Linked DNA regions of Chlorogloeopsis sp. ULAP01. The protein of the gene in region 1 interacts with the protein of each later gene in a pairwise test. Links are inferred from orthologs where the notes say so. Each region holds a gene or a part of one and is shown in the gene's direction. Other genes may lie near its edges.

Region 1 (7,498 bases):
TAACTCTACAAAACATATGTTCATTTTTAAAAGAAATTATTAGTTAATAAAAAGATATGTATGTTAAATATTTTCCAGAAAATCAAAACACTTATAAATTATAAAACCTCTGATAACTTAGGAGATTTTGCTATTCTCAAATCTGATTTTTTTGGTGCTAAAATTAATCCTATTGTTGCATCTAAATTGCAACAGGTGGTAGGATACCATCCTCCAATTGATTTAGAAAAATTAAGCCAATATCCCCAAAATACTTTTGGACGACAATATGCAAATCACATGAGAGAAAATAACCTCAAGCCACTGAAAATTAGTTCTGAACTAGAGGATGTAGCCAAACGCAATACATTTGCGCTTCGATATGTAGTTACGCATGATATTTTTCATGTTTTGTTAGGCTTTGATACTAGTTACGCTGGAGAAATAGGTGTTCTTGCTTTTGCTGCCGAGCAAAACTATAGCAAATCATTAAAAATTAGTTTGTGGTTTGCCAAGTTGCTTTATCCTATTCTCGCTCCTTGGCAAATCAAAGCAATTTTTGGAAATTTGAAAAAAGGACAAGAATTAGGTAAAAAAGCAGAATTTTTATTAGGGTATCGTTTTGAAGAACACTGGGAAGAATCGATTGAAGAGATTAGGAAAAGATTAAAATTACCGCAAATTTCATCGATTTCACAGCCATTGAGTACAGTCAGTTGACAATCACCCTGGGTAAGATTGCGATCGCTTCTTTACTAGCAATCAAATCAGAGACAAATTGCTTGTTGATAAAAATTTTTCATGATTTGATGATAATTTAATTTACACTTTTTTAGCTAAGTCTGGTAAGATTGCTGAAAGCAAAAGTTCAATTATGCTCCTCACACCACACCGCCGCTCTCTTGTGTGCTAAAGGCAAGGGAGCTTTTTTATTGAGTTATGATAAGCAATCCAGATACCTGCTTGAAATCAATTAGATTGTGACATTTAATGAACTGTCTACTATAAACATACATATATTGCTGTCATACTTGCCTTGTGCAGATGAATTACTCCAGACATTGAATTAACTGCCTACATGAAGTTACTACCTGGGCAAGCTTCAAATTACATTTAAAACAACTACTATATTCAATCATTGGCTTTGCGAAGTTGCCAATCAAGCCTATGTCGAAAAGTCCCCTAATACCCCAACCACAGCAAAGTGAAACACAAGCATCACTCTTGCCACCAGTCACCGAAGAAACAATCAACAGGGCAATAGACGGTGTTGCCTATGCACGCGATCGCCATGCCAATGAGATGATCCGTCAAGCACTATTGTCACAAGAAGCAGTTATTGAGGGTGGATCAGAACGCAAAATTAGCGGTGAAGTTCGACGCAGAGTACTACGAAGTTTAATTCACGCCTTATTTCAAGTCAATTTAGAGTTTCCAGAACTAATTCCCACAACCCCAGCTTTGGTTGTAGCGAATCATCTTAACCACATAGATCCATTTCTTTTGCTGTCGGAGCTACCAGCGCATCCTTACTATCACATCTTAGGTGACGCTCGCACACTTTATAACCAATGGTGGAAGCGCCAATTTCTTAGACTTGCAAAAGGAGTCATACCTATAGAACGTATCTGGAAAGAAGAAATAGCTGTCATTGAAGCTGCAAAGGCAGGGCGAGACGATTTGGCTGAATTAGCAACAAATATTGAAAAATATGTTCCTCAAGGTAACTCGATAGAAACTTTACGACGTGTAGATCGCATTGCCCAAAACATTTTTGCTCGTGGTGAGGGAATTATTTTGTTTCCTGAGGGAAGACTTGGCAATATTGAAGGGCAGTTGTCTGTACCTCTCAAACGTGGTGCTGCAATTTACGCTTTGCGTTCTGGAGTACCGATTTTACCCATAGCACTCATTGGGACTCAAGACTTGTATTTTCGTAAAAAATTAACAGTACGTATTGGCAAACCATTAGTATTTCCCCAAGCTAACCGTCCAAAAGCACAAGAATCACAAAAAGCCACTGATGAATTAGAAGCAGCACTAATCGAACTTTTGCCCAAAGACTACCGAGAACCAGAAGAACCAAAGTTTTTACATCACTTTCTCAATCATATGTTTTGGTGACTCTTAAGTAAGTGTGAAATCTTATTTCCGGCTTCCCCAATTCCAAGAGCCTGAAGAGATTCAGTAGAGTATAATCCAAGGGTATCTATGGAACTATATATAAACCCCTCCAGACAAGCATTATGTCTGATAGCAATGTTGGCAAGCCCGCGCTAAACTATGTAGCGGTTAGCGGCAATAAAATGTCAAAATAGTATATCTGTTCTATTAAAACTTCCCACGCAAAACTCCCTAAATCCGTATAGATAGAGGTAGGAATGGCTGTTAATACTGAAAATGCTGGCAAGCAAAAAGCGCTTAATATGGTACTCAACCAAATAGAGCGTACTTTTGGCAAAGGAACAATCATGCGCTTGGGTGATGCCACCCGGATGCGAGTAGAAACCATTCCCAGTGGGGCGCTGACTCTCGATCTGGCATTAGGCGGTGGTTTGCCCAAAGGACGGGTAATTGAAATTTATGGGCCGGAAAGTTCCGGTAAGACGACACTCGCGCTACATGCAGTCGCAGAAGTGCAAAAAAATGGTGGCATTGCTGCTTATGTAGATGCAGAACATGCCTTAGATCCTACCTACGCTGGAGCTTTGGGTGTTGATATCGAAAATTTGCTAGTTTCCCAACCAGATACTGGAGAAGCAGCTTTAGAAATTGTTGATCAGCTTGTGCGCTCTGCTGCGGTTGACATTGTAGTCGTTGACTCAGTGGCAGCACTAGTTCCCCGTGCGGAAATTGAAGGCGAAATGGGTGATGCTCACGTTGGTCTTCAAGCAAGATTAATGAGTCAAGCTCTACGTAAAATTACTGGCAACATTGGTAAATCTGGTTGCACAGTTATTTTTCTCAACCAGTTGCGGCAAAAAATTGGTGTTACTTATGGCAACCCAGAAACAACTACTGGTGGTAACGCCTTAAAATATTACGCTTCTGTACGCTTGGATATTCGCCGGATTCAAACCCTTAAAAAAGGCTCGGAGGAATTTGGTAACCGCGTCAAAGTCAAAGTCGCTAAAAATAAAGTCGCACCACCTTTTAGAATTGCAGAATTTGACATTATTTTTGGTAAGGGTATCTCTACCTTAGGTTGTCTTGTTGACTTGGCAGAGGAAACTGGCATACTTACACGAAAGGGAGCTTGGTATAGCTACAACGGTGATAATATTTCTCAAGGTCGAGATAACGCGATTAAGTATCTAGAAGAAAAAGCAGAATTTGCCGAACAAATTAAGCAATTAGTACGGGAAAAATTAGAAATGGGAGCTGTTGTTTCTGCTAATTCTGTCAGAAAGACAAGCGAAGATGAAGAAGATATTGAGGATTATTCTGAAGAAGAATAAAACCTTATTGTTTTGTCAGTTGTAAATACAAAGAGATATTCAGAACTTCGGAGGGTTCCCGACATTGTAGCAACTACCGTACACATTGTAAGGTTTGGCTACCTTTAGTTAGGTAGCCTTCATGAACTGCATACACCAAAAGGGTATTGGGGATTGGGTATTTAGTTTGGGCAAGCGCGAATAAGGAATTGGGCATTGCCCTAAGCCCCATCCTCTAGTCCCTATTTATTCCTTCTGTCCTCTGGCTTTTTTAAGTCACAAGCAGAGGAGAAGTATCATAACAAACCTCGCTTACCATTCGGGCGTACTGTCATCCAATTTATCTTTGCCAGTGCTAGTTGTTCTTCAGAAAGTTTTGCACCAGTAAGATTAGCACCACACAAATTAGCTCCTCGAAGGTTAGCATTCTGGAGATAAGCATAGCTGAGATCTGCACCTCGTAGATCTGCTCCTTCTAAATCGGCATTACCAAGAAAAGCTTTGCTTAAATTTGCATCCTTAAGATTAGCTCTATTGAGACTAGCTTGCCCAAAATCACTACTGTGGAGATTAGTTCCTTGGAGATTAGCTCTTTCCAATTGAGAAGAATGGAAATTTATTTCTGATAAATTCGCACCTTGCAAATTAATTAGACTTAAATTGTGAAGGGCAAAATCCCGTCTACCTTTGAGATAAGCTGTCAGTAGGCTTTGGTTATCTAACTGTCGCATGACTTTAGACTTTTGCTGTTGGGAATCATTGCACTTGCTAGCCAAAGTTGACGTTTTTGTCGTTACAACTCGTTGCTGCGTCTTCCCCATATGCACAATACCAGTACCTTCCGTTGCTTTAGCTCGTCTAGCGCGAATTGCTGCTGCTATCTGTGCCACACTTAAACCAGAAACATTAGCACAAGAGTTGCCAGAATCTTCCGGATATTGATTTATTTGGTCTTTAGCATCTCCAGAAGATTGAACCATCATACTTTTTGATAAACTTTCCAGGTATGGTTCGAGATCTAGTGCTCTAAGTACTTCTTCGGATGTTTTATAGCGATTGCGTACTGATATCTCCAGCATTTTCCGCAGTACCTCTACGAGGTGATCGCTTACTTGCACATGAGATTCCCAAATCAGCTCGCCTGTTGTGGGATTGTATTCCAAATCTTTAGGAGATTTACCAGTTAGTAAATAAATACACGTTACCCCTAAAGCATAAATATCACTAGCATAGACCGGTCGCATTGCCATTTGCTCTGGGGGTGCAAACCCAGGTGTTCCAATCGCATATGCAGTTAATGCCGTTTGTTCTGATTGATTGACTGTTGCTTGGGTAACTTGATTTTTGACAGCTCCAAAGTCTATGAGAACTAATCTACTATCTTGAGCGCGGCGAATGATGTTGGCTGGCTTAATATCACGATGGATCACCTTATGCTCGTGTATATATTGCAGTAATGGCAGGATCTCACTTAAGAATTGCTTAACTCCGGCTTCACTAAGAATTCCAGTTTGTTTGACCTCTTGCTGTAAAGTGGGACCACTAATGTATTCCTGAACTAAGTAAAATTGTTGATGTTCTTCAAAGTAATCTAGCAATCTAGGTACTTGGGGGTGATTGCCAATCTTGCCCAAAGTTACAGCTTCTCGCTCAAACAGTTCGCGTGCCATTTGCAAAACGTGGGGTGTGGTTCCCGACGGACGTAATTGCTTAATCACACAACTCGGTTCGCCTGGTAAGGCTTCATCAAAGGCAAGAAAGGTTGCCCCAAAGCCACCTTGTCCTAAAGCTTTCTGTACCCGATAGCGATCGCGCAACAGTAGTTGTGAGCCACAAGACTGACACCTATCGCTATAAGCTAGATTTTCTGGATTCGGACAGTTAGGATTTAAGCAGTAGCTCATGCGCTGTCAACTCGCTGCACGAAAAATTACGGGTAGCTCTACACCCTGATCCAATTATTGAAATCAAAAGTTACTTTCACCAGGTAATTTTCGCTGGAAATGCTTTGAAGAGTTGCTAAAGTTAGGCTCGTGTTGCGTAAAGCAATCGTAAACTCACGTAATTTCCCGTATTTTTCTCGAAACCAAAGGCGATGGCGATACTAAGTAGATACTAAATTGCTAGGTACTTTTAAATTTTATTAATTAAATATATGAATAATTGTTCAAATGTTGTAGGTTAATAACAGGAAGAAGAGGAGAAAATTATGACAACCGTCACCCAAATGAAATGTGCTTGTGAATCTTGCTTGTGTATTGTTTCTCTAGAAGATGCAATTCAAAAAGAGGGTAAATATTATTGCTCTGAAGCTTGTGCTGAAGGTCATAAAACAATGAAAGGTTGTGGTCACGGTGGCTGTGGTTGTTAAGCACTTCCCATGTTTACCCTGATAAATTTTCAACCCCGTCCATTAATGGACAGGGTTGCTATTTTTACAGGCTAACTAGGGAATTTATTAGTAATTTCCTAGATTGCCTAGTTAAAAAATGTCATGATTGCATTACAAATTGGACATTACATCCCTTGCCGCTTCTAGAGTTTGCTCAATATCTTCCTCGGTATGAGCTAAAGAGGTAAATCCAGCTTCAAACTGCGACGGTGCCAGGTAAATACCACGCTCTAGCATCCCACGATGGAAGCGAGCAAACTTGCCCAAATCCGATTTTTTGGCGTCTTCGTAGTTATGGATAGGGCCAGATGCAAAGAACAAACCAAACATAGCACTAATCTGACCACCACAAGCAGCGTGACCTGTTTGTTGAGCAATTTGCAACAAACCATCTGCTAACTTTTTAGTAATTTGATCTAGATACTCGTAGGTACCCGGTTTTTGCAGCAATTCTAGCGTTTTAATTCCCGCAGTCATTGCCAAAGGATTACCAGAAAGAGTTCCTGCTTGATACATTGGGCCAGCAGGAGCAACCATAGACATAATATCCCGACGACCGCCATAAGCTCCTACAGGCAAACCGCCACCGATAATCTTACCCAAGGTTGTGAGATCGGGAGTAATGCCAAATTTTTCCTGAGCACCACCATAGGCAATACGAAAGCCTGTCATCACCTCGTCAAATACCAGCAACGCCCCATGTTCGTGGGTAAGTTCTCGTAACCCTTCTAAAAAGCCAGCATCAGGAGGAATAAAACCAGCATTACCTACAACAGGCTCAAGAATAACTCCAGCGATTTGGTCGCGGTTCTCCTCAAATAAAGCTTTCACAGCTTCCAAATCGTTGAAAGGTGCAGTCAGGGTATTACTGGTTACTGATTTAGGTACTCCAGGGGAATCGGGCAAACCAAGGGTAGCAACACCGGAGCCTGCCTTCACTAAAAACATATCAGCGTGACCGTGATAGCAACCCTCAAACTTAATCACTTTGTCACGCCCAGTGAAGGCTCTGATCAGCCTTAGCACTGCCATACAAGCTTCGGTGCCTGAATTCACAAATCTTACCATTTCGATGCTAGGTACAGCATCAATGACCATTTCAGCTAAGACATTTTCCAGCAGGCAAGGTGCGCCAAAGCTGGTGCCTTTCTCCAAAGCTTCATGCAGTGCCGTAATGACTTCGGGATGGGCATGACCGCAAATAGCTGGGCCCCAAGTTCCTACATAGTCAATATACTGATTGCCATCTACATCCCAAATGTATGCGCCTTTGACGTGGTCGAAAACAATCGGTTGTCCTCCCACAGATTTGAAGGCGCGAACTGGGGAACTTACCCCTCCTGGCATTAGGTTTTGAGCAGCGGCGAAGATTTCTTGTGATTTGGTAGTTTTAATCGTTGTATTTACCAAGGTTCTCTCCTAAAAGAGTGGGAAGTAAAAAGCTATATCCTAAGATAGGAGTCAACTCTTCTCAGAACTTCTATCGTATAAAATTACCTGAACCAAGAAAATAACAATATGTTATACAAGTCAAATCAAGACTTGCCTGCTGAAATTCGCAGTGGCTTATCCGATACTTACCAAGATGTTTACCGGGCTGCCTATAACTCGGCAATCGATTGGTATGGTGAAGAGGCAAAAGCTCATAAGGTAGCTTTGAGTGCTGTGAAGATGCAGGCTGTCATACATA
Region 2 (7,471 bases), on another replicon or contig:
GCTGGCTGACTCTTCTGTATGCTTGTTTCAGCCTTGCTCTGGGTGTGAGTTTATTAACAATCCATATTTACATGGTAGAACTGCACCGCATTTTACAAGTATTTTGGGCGATTGGTAGCATCTCCTCGATCGCAGTGGCGCTATCGAGCAGCGAACCTTTAGCTGTTACTGTTTACACTCAACCCTTGACTCTACTCGGAGTTGGTTTTACCTTCGCTGCTTTGACAGGAATTTATTTTAAAGAAGGATTTTGCTTTAATCGTCTGGAAACTAAAGTACTTACCCCCATTGTGCCTTTACTACTACTAGGACATTTACTAGGTATTTTACCGATGCAGTGGGAACGAGTTTTATTAGGTATTTGGGCAATTTTCTTCATAGTTTTTGTTGTACGTAAGGTTGTGCAAGCAATTCCTCCAGATATAGGAGACAAATCTGTGTTTGATTATCTCAAATCCCAACGTGCTGCAAAGGTGTAATGTACAGAAAAATTCAGCCCAGGCAGAAAAAGTTCCCCGTCTTGCGTCTATTTAAACGTCAACAAATGTGGATGCTGACGGTTCCAGGATGGGGAATTTTCATGACTTTGGTTGCTAGTTTAATTGGTTTTAGCTTTATTAACATACATCCATTTCTTGCCGTTACTTCTCCTGTCAAAGCAGATATCTTAGTTGTAGAAGGCTGGATACCAGACTATGCACTGGTACAGGCTTTAGCTGAATTTAAAAAGAATTCCTATCGTCAACTCATTACTACAGGAATTCCTTTAGAAAGAGGATTTTATCTGGCTGAATACAATAATTATGCGAAACTAGCTGCGGCAACTTTGCAAAAATTGGGTTTGGAACCAGAAAAAATTATTGTTGTTCCCTCCCAAGAAGTTACTAAGGATCGCACCTATGCATCTGCGATCGCATTACAGCAATGGCTAGAAAATACCGATTTAAAGATAGAAGCAATTAATCTTTTCACCCATGCAACCCATGCTCGTAGAAGTTGGCTGATATTCCAACAAGCACTTGCACCTAAAATTAAAGTAGGAGTGATTGCCAGCTCACCACAAAATTATGATCCAAATAAATGGTGGATGTATAGTACAGGTGTGCGGTCAGTTATTAATGAAGTGGTGGCTTATATTTATGCTTTGGTTTTCAGTTGGAGAGCCTAACATTTAATTTTAGAACTCCAACGGCGATAGTAATGTAGAGCCTAAGTCATCTGTGAATAGGGAACCAGAGAAACTAGAAAATAAATCAGCTTTATTGATTATTTCTAAGGCTGTTGGTAAATTAACGATGAGTCTTTGACTGGGATAAGCTTCTAGAAACGATATTACTCCTAAACCTTTTGATGATGCAGCCCCTAAAATAATTGCAGATCGCAGTGCTTGTATCCCTGCGTTGTCGCGACGGGTGATCGCTGGGGCAACAAAATTTAAAGCTATTTTGCCAGTTTCTGAGTTTAATAGCTTATCTAAAGCCACCACACCCAAAGGTATTTTTATTTGTAGCACCTTGTGTAATTTCTGTTGCTGTTTTGAATTTAAGTAACCCAAAAAAGATTTTAAATCGTCAGAAACTTGTTGCGTTTCAGCATACTTGCGTAAATCTGCGATAGAGAGAGATTCCTCAAACAATCCATATCTAATTACAATTTCTTCTGCTGCCAAACTAGGAGATGAATTAAGAATATTATTAAAAGCTAAAAATAATGAGCAACTAGAAATGCATAACAGAAAATGACTCAAACATTTGATGGTAGAAAATCGTGGCAATGACATTGGTAACTTTTTGCTGGCTGTTATGCATCAAACATACCATCAATCTTTGTCTTTACTCTAAAAAATGCACGATTCTGGGATATTATTTCCATCTTATCGTGAACAGACACACATAATCTGGGAATAATCAACCCAGAGCAGATGAGGATGGACAAAATTGGCAGTTGAACGTGCATATTGGCTAGCTTGGTCGCACATATCTGGAATCGGCCCGATATTGGTGCAACGATTGCAACAGCATTTTGGTACACTCAAAACAGCTTGGGAAGCCAGTCCAAAGCAATTGGAAGCTGTGGAGGGTTTTGGGTTTCAGACATTGACAAAGGTAGTAAAACAGCGATCGCAACTTCATCCTGAACAATTACTTGCCCAGCACCAAGAGCAAAATCCCTATTTTTGGACACCAGCAGATCCAGAATATCCTCGCTTACTGCTAGAAATTTCCAGCCCTCCACCTATTTTGTACTACCGTGGTGCAGTGGAACTACAAGAGAATCTCGGACAAACACCAATGGTGGCAATTGTTGGAACGCGGCAACCTTCAGAATATGGTATTCGTTGGACTCGCCAAATTAGTACAGCTTTAGTGAAAAATGGTTTTACAGTAGTTTCTGGTTTAGCAGAGGGAATCGACACTGAAACTCATGCCACTGTGATCAAAGCTGGAGGACGTACAGTTGCAGTTTTAGGTACGGGTGTAGATGTCATTTATCCATCCCAAAATCAACAACTGTACAAGCAGATTTTAAACACTGGATTAGTTTTGAGCGAGTATCCAAGCAAAACCCCGCCCGATCGCGCCCACTTTCCCCGTCGCAACCGGATCATTGCCGGGTTGTGTCGTGCTGTGCTGGTAATGGAAGCACCTTTGAAATCTGGTGCTTTGATTACAGCTAACTATGCAAACGAATTTGGCAGAGATATTTATGTGTTGCCAGGCAGGCTGGATGATTATCCATCTCAAGGTTGTTTAAAGCTACTCAGTCAAGGAGCTGCCCCGATTCTCAAAGAATTAGATGAACTGTTAAAAATGTTGGGAGCAATCCCACAGATGGATTTTGTTCAGGCACTTCCAGAACCGCAGCAGTTAAACTTACCTGATTTGTCACCAGAATTGCAAAAGGTAATGGATGTAATTTCCTCAGATTATTTGCCCTTCGATACGATTGTCCAACAAACGGGTATAGCGACAGGTGAGGTTGCCAGTGCTTTGTTGCAGTTGGAATTGATGGGTTTAGTTTCGCAAATGCCGGGAATGAGGTATAGGCGTAGTTGATAGTATTTTTTAGCATTTTCAGATTGCAGGAATGCGATCGCTTGCTATGCTAACAACGAATATTAAAGTGGGTAAAAGTTCAACTTATACCAATGCGTGGATTTTGGAGCCACTGCGCCCTTGCGGAGCCACTGCGCCCTTGCGGAGCCAGTGCGCCCTTGCGGGTTAAGTGCGTCGAGTGCACCTGGCGTCGGGTTAAGCACGTTGAGTGCAAGTGGCGTGATTTTGGATTCAAACCATTGATGAATAGGCTAGTCCAGAATTTTGAAACAAGACTCCCGCTCGCCAATTTGGTATTGTACCAAATCCAGTTTTTCAACCCTTTTTTTGTATAGCCACACCCTTCCAGGGTGTATGGTAAAAGGGGGTATTCGATTCGGATTTGATATTACCCAACAAAGTCTTCAGAAACATGAGAGCAGCAGAATAGTTGATTGCTTTCTTATTTAGGTTGATTTAGTAAGCAAAAAGGTATATCACTTTCTCAATATGCTTGAATGCTTTCTCATTTCAGTAGATTCAGCAAACAAAAAGGCATATTGCTTTCTCATTTGCGTAGTTCACACATCGATAACAACGATCGTACTTTCGTAAAAGCGATTAGAAAGTGCGATCGCCAAATCAGACTAAACACCCAAATCAAAATCTGAAGCGCATCTTATGATTGCGATTCTCCATACGCCATACCATTAGCCTCGGCGTAACGATGCATAAATCGCATAAATCTGTCCCAATAGTCATCCCGTTCGATTTCAAATTTGCACTCAACACGCTGTAATTCGTCACCTTCTGCACCCCCAAATACAAATTGCACAGAAGAAGGAGTAACGTTAATTTCACCTTCTTCATCAGTTAAGCGCATGGAATTTAAGGATTGTTTTGTGAAGCTGTTAAATCCTTCGATGGCTTTTAATTGATTAAAAGTCATTAAGACGTTGCGCATTCCAGAAGTGCGACTGCGTCGTAAACTGACACTGCTCAGTTCTTCGTCAATGCCAGCAAAAAATTGGATCGAGGGTGTAATAGATGCCATCAGCAATTCAAGATTTCAAATTCAAAAATAGCTAATAGCGATTAGCTATAAGCCATCTAATAATTATCTTTGATAAGGATAATAATACTGCTGAGGAGTCATCATTGGTGGAGACTGATAATTATTGTTAAGAGGAGGCATGGTACTGCCCATGTTATTCGGTAGAGACGGATTTAGAACTGGGGGCTGATAAGTGTTTGGTGGCAGCGTGCTTGTTGGTGTCACACCAGGTGCCATCACAGGAGATTGATAACCAGTTGTAGGCATAGGAGTAACTTGAGTTAATTGTTGATAAGCAGCACGAGAAATGGAGCTAATTAATTTCTCTGCACGCGGATCGTTATTAGGGCGCTTCACCATGACTGCAACTATGTAGCGCTTGTTCGTAGGCAAATCAACTAAACCCGCATCTGCTAGCACAGTACCAATATCCCCGGTTTTGTGGGCAATTGTTGCACCTTGTCCTAAACCAGTTGGTAAAAGGTGGTTTCTGACTGTTTTGCGCATAATATCGAGGATGCGATCGCGCGAAATCATGCCTACTAAATTGCCTTGATTTACCATCGCCATTAAGTTTCCCAATTCTTTAGGGCTAGTTGTGTTAGTACCTTGCAAATCGGGAAGTGGGTTGCGAATCGTTGTGGTTGTCAAACCCCAACTACGAAAACGCTGATTTAAAGCTTCAATACCACCCATACGGGTAATCAGCATATTTGTTGCCGTATTGTCGCTAATTGTCATCATCTTTGTTGCAACTTCCAGCGCTGTGAACTGAGTTCCCACTGGCTTAAACTGCATATCTCCAGAACCACCCACAACCATTTCCTTTTGCATTGTTAGTGATTCATCTAGGCGAATTTTGCCACTATCCACATCTTGGAAAAAAGCAACAAGAATTGGAATTTTAATAGTGCTGGCGGCGGGAAAACTTGAGGAGGCACTCACATCTACATAACTACCATTATCCAAATCCACTACAAAAACTCCTGGCGTCAGATTTGGATTGCTAGCCACCAAACTTTGGATCGCTGTTTTTAATGGGGTAATTTCCTGTGATAACGATAAGCCAGCAACTGCTGCTGTAGGAGTTGGATTTGGCTGTGTTTGCATTTGCCTGGGATTATTTGATGTTCCCTGTGTTGAAGTACGAGTAGCAGGATCTAAAATTGATAAGACTGTTCCCACAATCGCGCCGATACCAACTCCCACAATTAATAACCGTAAAGCATACAGAATAGTTCTTGCCATAGGCTTTAGCCGTGTTTTTCGGGATGAGCCGATTTTTTTGAGCGGTGCTTGCTTGCGCATCCCTAAAGTTTTTACTTTTACATTGCTAGGTTTTAAGGGAGGTATTTGCTTGTGTGCCTTAGGGCTGGGTTTGATGGTTGCTGGCACTATTACCCCCGGTCGTGCTTTTGCTGCATTAGCATTATTGAGGGGACGATTAGCTTCTGGACGCATCGGTATCGCTTTCCCTTGAGAGGTAGACTGCTGCTGACTAGATACTTTTACTTGCTGACGCCCCGGCTTTTGCCCTTTGCGGGGACGCTGGCGCTGTTCTTTGGCGGGTTGACGCCGCGATAAACCTGTGATGAAGGTTCTGGTTTGCATACAATTTTATAGTGGTGATATAAACTACACAATATAGCAATTACTTTTGAGGTTTTGTCTAGGTGGGTGAAAACAGTTTTTTGTTAATTACTGTAAGGTTTTGAAAGAAAAACCCAACTATTATTTCTACATTCTTTTGCACTATAATTTCTCCTTAATTATGCTGTTAATAAAGTATATACAAATACACTTAATATGGTAAAGTTCGAGTTTGAATTACTAAAAAAGAACTTAGTTGTCAGAATTTAGAAAAAAGAAGTTACAACTCAGAATCTTCTGGATTCTGAATTCTGTGTTCTGTATTCTTTGTTCTGACTACATTTTTATTTTGTATCCTTTTGTGGTTTTGGTTGAGATTTTGTGTTTAGTGTAAGCCATACTAAAAAGAATTGGGAGGGTAGTTGCGTAAATAGTAAGCGATTAGTTATGAATTTTCATGATCGCTTTTATTCTCTAGCGCCCATTCTACCTGTCGCAAAATACCTCGTAACATAGAAACTTCTCTAGTTTGTAATTGAGCACGATTATATAGTTGGCGAAATTTTTCCATACGGCTAGCTGCTGTATGGGGATAAAGATATCCAATCTTTAGCAGTAGAGATTCTAATTGCTGGTAGTATGCCTCCACAACATCCAAAGGTGCAAGCTCGGAATCAGACGAGCTTTCGTCAGACGCGGAGGAAGAGGATGGGGGGACAAGGTGAGGGGGGGACAAGGGGAAGGATCGCGACTCATGTCTTCTCGTCGTGTCATCTTCATTCTCCTTGTCCTCTTTTGCCAGTTCATAGCAGCAAATAGCCACAGCAGTAGCCAAATTTAGTGATTGATAATTGGAACTAGTGGGAATGCGAACAAAGCGCTGGGCATAGTTTAATTCTTGATTAGTTAATCCCCTGTCTTCTCTACCAAAAATCAGTGCTGCGGGTTGCCCTATTTCTTCTAATAACCAGGGGAGTGCTGTGTAGGGGTTTTCTAATGGTGCTTGCCAATGATGAGTGATGCCAGTTGTAGCGATCGCTCGCCTGCATCCTTGCAATGCCTCTGGCAATGTTGCTACTGATACGGCTGATTCTAAAATATCCCAGGCATGTACTGCCATTTTTTTTGCTTCAATCCCTAAAAAATCGCATTGAGGATTAACTAACACCAACTGATTAAATCCAAAATTTTTCATTACCCGTGCAACAGATCCTACATTTAAAGGGCCTGCTGGCTCTACTAAAATAATTTTCACCCCACCCATTGCCATATACCATCTCTCCAGTTGTATTACTTCTGTCGTCTATGCCCCATTTTCACAGACAATAACCCATCGATTGATAGAGCAGCAGTTTATCCTTGCGAACGATGAAAATCGATTCCAAAAAAGCGAAAACAGTAATACAAGCACAAAAACAATAGATGGAGAAGTCAAATGGTTGTAGCACAACACCAGCATCAGCGTGCAGTTGGGGTATTTTCTAATAGACGTGATGCCGAGCATGCGCTCACAGAACTTAGAGATGCTGGCTTTAACATGAATAAGGTTGCTGTAATTGCCAAAGACGCTGATCGCACTGGTAGTATTGGTGGTGTTGATACCCAAGAAAATGTTGGCAATAAAGCAGATGAAGGAGCTGCTGCTGGAGCAGTTACAGGTGGTATATTAGGAGGACTGACTGGTCTGCTCGTTGGTTTAGGTACTTTAGCAATTCCTGGTGTTGGCCCGATTTTACTTGCAGGAGAAATAGCTACAGCTTTGGCTACTACTGCTGCCGGTGCTGGTATTGGT

The links.
Region 2: the proteins of recA (region 1) and dprA interact in binary tests that used the Bacillus subtilis proteins (3 or more experiments, as listed by UniProt). The link is inferred for Chlorogloeopsis sp. ULAP01 from one-to-one orthologs.

Annotation. Positions count from the first base shown.
Region 1 is NZ_JAUDRH010000011.1:216,483-223,980, reverse strand. The notes cover bases 1,586-4,398. They hold recA (recombinase RecA), read left to right. Parts: upstream 1,586-2,360; coding sequence 2,361-3,437; downstream 3,438-4,398. Other genes in these bases: QUB80_RS22065 (serine/threonine-protein kinase), read right to left, coding at 3,713-4,398; QUB80_RS22075 (lysophospholipid acyltransferase family protein), read left to right, coding at 1,586-2,103. Also shown: QUB80_RS22080 (Coq4 family protein), read left to right, coding at 61-699; more of QUB80_RS22075, read left to right, coding at 1,147-1,585; more of QUB80_RS22065, read right to left, coding at 4,399-5,320; QUB80_RS22060 (metallothionein), read left to right, coding at 5,626-5,787; hemL (glutamate-1-semialdehyde 2,1-aminomutase), read right to left, coding at 5,920-7,218; QUB80_RS22050 (ChaB family protein), read left to right, coding at 7,327-7,498. UniProt on the Bacillus subtilis protein: Multifunctional protein involved in homologous recombination, DNA repair and competence.
Region 2 is NZ_JAUDRH010000018.1:59,124-66,594, reverse strand. The notes cover bases 1,211-3,996. They hold dprA (DNA-processing protein DprA), read left to right. Parts: upstream 1,211-1,937; coding sequence 1,938-3,056; downstream 3,057-3,996. Other genes in these bases: psb28 (photosystem II reaction center protein Psb28), read right to left, coding at 3,715-3,996; QUB80_RS29595 (alpha/beta hydrolase), read right to left, coding at 1,211-1,780. In the rest of the region: QUB80_RS29605 (DUF2301 domain-containing membrane protein), read left to right, coding at 1-479; QUB80_RS29600 (YdcF family protein), read left to right, coding at 479-1,168; more of QUB80_RS29595, read right to left, coding at 1,178-1,210; more of psb28, read right to left, coding at 3,997-4,089; QUB80_RS29580 (serine hydrolase), read right to left, coding at 4,153-5,700; QUB80_RS29575 (RNA methyltransferase), read right to left, coding at 6,125-6,949; QUB80_RS29570 (general stress protein), read left to right, coding at 7,115-7,471. UniProt on the Bacillus subtilis protein: Protein that helps load RecA onto ssDNA during transformation. Binds cooperatively to circular ssDNA, is able to bridge different segments of DNA. Favors the loading of RecA onto SsbA- or SsbB-coated ssDNA and formation of RecA-DNA filaments.